One region of the Pseudoxanthomonas sp. PXM04 genome, then DNA from elsewhere that is predicted to be linked to it. Evidence: predicted binding sites of a transcription regulator. Region 1 holds the regulator's gene; the other holds the start of a gene.
What was found. Region 1 encodes FliA, which starts transcription of late flagellar genes. Its sites were predicted from a motif close to TAAAGTTTNNCNNNCNNNGGCCGATAA; they were not measured.

Region 1 (2,364 bases):
ACCGGCAGGGTCTTGAAGCGATCGTCGGCGCGGATGGCCTTGAGCAGTTCGATGCCGGTCATGCCCGGCATGTTCCAGTCGGTCACCACGAAGTCGAAACTGCCCTGGGCCAGCGCGGTCAGCGCGCTGGAGCCGTCGTCGGCCTCGGCGGTATTGGTGTAGCCCAGATCGTTGAGGAGGTTCTTGATGATGCGGCGCATCGTCGAGAAGTCGTCCACGATCAGGATCCGCATGTTCTTGTTGGCTGTCACGAAGGGCTCCGGGTGCAGCAGGGTAGAGGGGGCTCGAGAGCCTTATCGGCAGGTGGCGGGGAAACTTTTGGGCCGGGATTGGGCTGGGGCCGGGATTGGGGAGTCGGGATTGGGGATTGGGGATTGGGGATTGAAAGAGCCCCCTTGACCAGCCAGGCGGCTGTTAAAAGCGAAAAAGGGGGTGGGCGCCCGCGGAGCGGGCGACGGGGGATTGACCAGCCATTCGGCTGTTGAGAAGCGCTTGCTGTTGGCGCCCAAAGCAAATCCCCCTCAATCCCCCTTTTTCAAAGGGGGAGGCAAAAGCGAAGGCTCTTGCGAATCCCCAATCCCCAATCCCGGCTCAAACATCCCCGCTCAATCCTCCAACCCGGCATCCACGCTCTCGAACACATTCAGCCGACCACGCAGGCGCAGCATGGCCTGGCCGTGGATCTGGCAGACGCGGGATTCGCTGACGCCGAGGACGGCGCCGATTTCCTTGAGGTTGAGTTCCTGTTCGTAGTACATGGACAGGACCAGCTGTTCGCGCTCGGGGAGCTGGCCGATGGCCTTGATCAGCGACTGGCGGAACTCGCTGCGCTCGAGTTGTTGCTGCGGGTTGGGGCCGCCGGTGACCACGGTCTGCGGTTCGCCATGGTCCTCGATGTGCGATTCCAGGCTCAGCACCTGGCCGCGGGCGGCGTCCTCCAGCAGGCGCAGGTATTCGGGCAGCGGCATCTCCATCGCCGACGCGACCTCGGTGGCGATGGCGGCGCGGCCGGTGCGCTGTTCGATTTCGCGCACGGTGGCGGCGGCCTGGCGGGCCCGCCGGTGCACCGAGCGCGGCACCCAGTCGCCGCGGCGGATCTCGTCGATCATCGAACCGCGGATGCGGATCGAGGCGAAGGTCTCGAACGAGGCGCCCTGTTCGGCGTCGTAGCTGCGCGAGGCTTCCAGCAGGCCAATCATGCCGGCCTGGATCAGATCGTCGATCTCCACGCTGGCGGGCAGGCGCGCGGCCAGGTGATGGGCGATGCGGCGGACCAGGTCCGCGTGCACCGTGACGAAGTCGGTGGCCGCCGCTTTCTGGACGGCACGGTATTGGGCGGCGCCGGTGTTCATGCTGGCACGCTCCGGTTGATCATGCGTTCGACGAAGAACTCGACATTGCCGCGGGCGCCGGACGGCGGCTGCCAGCGTGCGGTGACCCGGGCGATTTCGTTGATGGCGCGCGCCGACGGGCTGCCCGGATACGCCTTCACCACCGCCTGCTGGCGCTGCACTGCGCGGCGCAGCCAGTCGTCCTGCGGCACCGCCCCCAGGTAGTGCAGGGCGACGTCGCCGAGGAAACGTTCGCACACGCGGGCCAGCTTCTCGTACAGCTTGCGGCCCTCGTTGGGGTCGCGGACCATGTTGGCGATGACGTGCACGCGGTCCACGCCGCGCTCGCGCGAGAGCACCTTGATCAGCGCATAGGCGTCGGTGATCGAGGCCGGCTCGTCACACACCACCACCACCGTGTCCTGCGCGGCCTGGCAGAAGGTCAGTACGCTGTCGGTGATGCCGGCGGCGGTATCCACCACCATCACGTCCAGGGCGCGCTGCAGTTCCGAGAACACGTTGACCAGGCCGACGTGTTCGGCCGGCGAGAGTTCGGCCATGTGCCGGAAACCCGACGAGGCCGGCACGATCAACAGGCCGTCCGGTCCTTCCAGCAGCACGTCCTCCAACTGGCAGCGTTCGGCGACCAGATCCGCCAATGTGTATTTCGGCGCCAGGCCCAGCAGCACGTCGACGTTGGCCAGGCCCAGGTCGGCGTCCATCAGCAGGGTCCGCTTGCCCATCTCGGCCAGCGAGGCGGCCAGGTTGACCGACACGTTGGTCTTGCCCACGCCGCCCTTGCCGCCGGTCACCGCGATCACGCGGACCGGATGGAAGGCGCCGGTCAGCGGCGGCGTGCTGCGCGGGTTGGTCTGCAGCAGGTGTTCATGCGACATGGATGGCCTCCGCGTGGCTGGGTTCGTCGGCTTCGCGGCGCAGCTGGTCCAGGCGCAGCACCAGGTTGGGCGCGCTGGCGCGGTGCAGGTCTTCGGGCACGCGCTGTCCGTCGGTGATCCAGGCCATCGGCAACTGG
Region 2 (2,364 bases), on a different contig from region 1:
CCGCCGATAGCGCCTTCGTCCGTGTCGGTCGCCCCGGCATCGACGAACGCGCCCGCGCAGGATTCGGTCGACGGAACCGGCGATCCGCTGTTCGATGCCCTCACCTGCCGCAGCGGTCCGGATATTGGCCGCCTGCTGCCACGCCTGCGCCGGGAACGTCCCGACGATTTCGTGCAGACCGAGCGGCAGTATTCGGACCCACCGATGGATCTGTACCGGCTGGAGACGCCGGTGCGGGCCTGGGGCCATGAAAGCGATGCGGTGGTCATCACCGCCAACCGGGTATTGATGGTGGTTGGCGGCAGCGCCGATGACGTCGCCCGCGTCCTGGAAGCCAGTCTTGCCGACAGCGAGACACCATTGTCCGGTCCGCTGGACGACCTGCATGCCCTGGTCCTGTACACGGAGGAGCGCCCGGGCCTGCAACAGCGCGTGCTGATCGGTTGCGAGTACCGCTTCCCGGATCTCTCGCTGCTTGAGGATCCGGACGACGCCTGGCGCAAGGCACCTGCGCCTTGAGTTCGAGCAGCGGAGCGAGCTCCGCTCTACGCCGGCCTTGTAGAGCCGAGCTTGCTCGGCTGCGGGCCCTGCGACGGGCGTAGTTGTGAAAAGAGCAGCGGAGCAAGCTCCGCTCTACGCCTGCCTTGTAGAGCCGAGCTTGCTCGGCTGCGGGGCCTTGCAACGGGTGACGTCGTGAAAGAGCAGCGGAGCGAGCTCCGCTCTACGCCGGCCTTGTAGAGCCGAGCTTGCTCGGCTGCGGGGCCCTGCAACGGGCGACGTCGCGAAAGAGCAGCGGAGCGGGCTCCGCTCTACGCCGGCCTTGTAGAGCCGAGCTTGCTCGGCAGCGGGACTCCTGACCGGCGACGTCGCGAAAGAGCAGCGGAGCGAGCTCCGCTCTACGGTTTTTCGGGGGCCTAAAGTTCCGCCGCACCCTGCCGAATAAGGCGCGCGCCGCGTACCGCACCGGCGCATTTTCCGCACGAAATCGTCATCCCTGGCCTAAAGGTTTTCCGGGCAGCGCCGTTATCCCTTTCGCAAGCAGAGGGCGACTAGCCAACAAACCAACAAACCGGCAGCACCCTCTTTCCATCAACGCCGGGACCTAAATAAGAGGAGACGACCCATGGCACAGGTAATCAACACCAATACGATGTCGTTGAACGCTCAGCGCAACCTGAGCACCAGCGGCGCTTCACTGGCCACCACCATCCAGCGGCTGTCCTCCGGCCTGCGCATCAACAGCGCCAAGGACGACGCCGCCGGACTGGCCATTTCCGAACGCTTCAGCACCCAGATCCGCGGTCTGGACGTGGCCGTGCGCAATGCCAACGACGGCATCTCGCTGGCCCAGGTCGCCGAGGGTTCGCTGAGCGAAATCGGCAACAACCTGCAGCGCATCCGCGAACTGGCCGTGCAGTCGGCCAACGCCAGCAACTCGTCGTCCGACCGCGCCGCGCTGAACGCCGAAGTCAAGCAGCTGACCGCCGAAATCGACCGCGTCGCCAAGCAGGCCGACTTCAACGGCACCAAGCTGCTGGACGGTTCGTTCACCAGCCAGTTGTTCCAGGTCGGCGCCAACGCCGGCCAGGCGATTGCCATCGACAAGGTCGTGGACGCGCGTTCGCAGACCCTGGGCGGCGCGCAGTTCGCCAATGTCTACAAGGGCACCGCGCTGGACAACGCCGGCACTGCGGCGGTCAACGAAGACCTGGCCACCGCCGACACCACCTACTCGCAATTGCAGATCTCGGTGACACCCTCGGGCGGCACCGCCACCACGGTCGACATCGGCGCCTTCCAGGTGAAGGCCGGCCAGTCGATCACCCAGGCCACCGCCGCGGCGATCAACGCCAAGCTGGGCGAAACCGGCGTCTACGCCGAAGTGAAGGCCGGCGTGCTGAACCTGACCTCGACCCAGGACGGGCAGACCTTCGCCCTCGCCTACGCGGGTCCGGCGGTGACCGGTGCCACCGTGGCGACCGCCGGCAACCTGGGCCTGACCGAGACCAGCACCAACGGCGGCACGATGACCGCCGCTGCCAACAGCTTCGTCAAGGATCTGGACATCACCACCTTCGCCGGCGCCCAGCAGGCGCTGGAAATCGTCGACAAGGCGCTGACCGCGGTGAACGGCGCGCGCGCCGACCTCGGCGCCATCCAGAACCGCTTCACCTCGGTGGTGGCCAACCTGCAGACCAGCTCGGAAAACCTGGCCGCTTCGCGCAGCCGTATCCGCGACACGGACTTCGCCAAGGAAACCGCCGAACTGACCCGCACCCAGATCCTGCAGCAGGCCGGCACGGCCATGCTGGCCCAGGCCAACCAGGTGCCGCAGAACGTACTGAGCCTGTTGCAACGCTAACC

Region 2: the regulator FliA is predicted to act here: its motif matches at 1,001-1,027, upstream of IB228_RS12650 (flagellin).

The regions. Positions count from the first base shown of each region.
Region 1 is NZ_JACVAG010000005.1:384,169-386,532, forward strand. It holds gene cheY (chemotaxis response regulator CheY) at 1-233, opposite strand, end outside; gene IB228_RS14595 (RNA polymerase sigma factor FliA) at 606-1,352, opposite strand; partial or broken gene IB228_RS14600 (MinD/ParA family protein) at 1,349-2,161, opposite strand; gene flhF (flagellar biosynthesis protein FlhF) at 2,217-2,364, opposite strand, start outside.
Region 2 is NZ_JACVAG010000004.1:398,373-400,736, forward strand. It holds gene IB228_RS12645 (hypothetical protein) at 1-519, shown strand, start outside; gene IB228_RS12650 (flagellin) at 1,124-2,362, shown strand.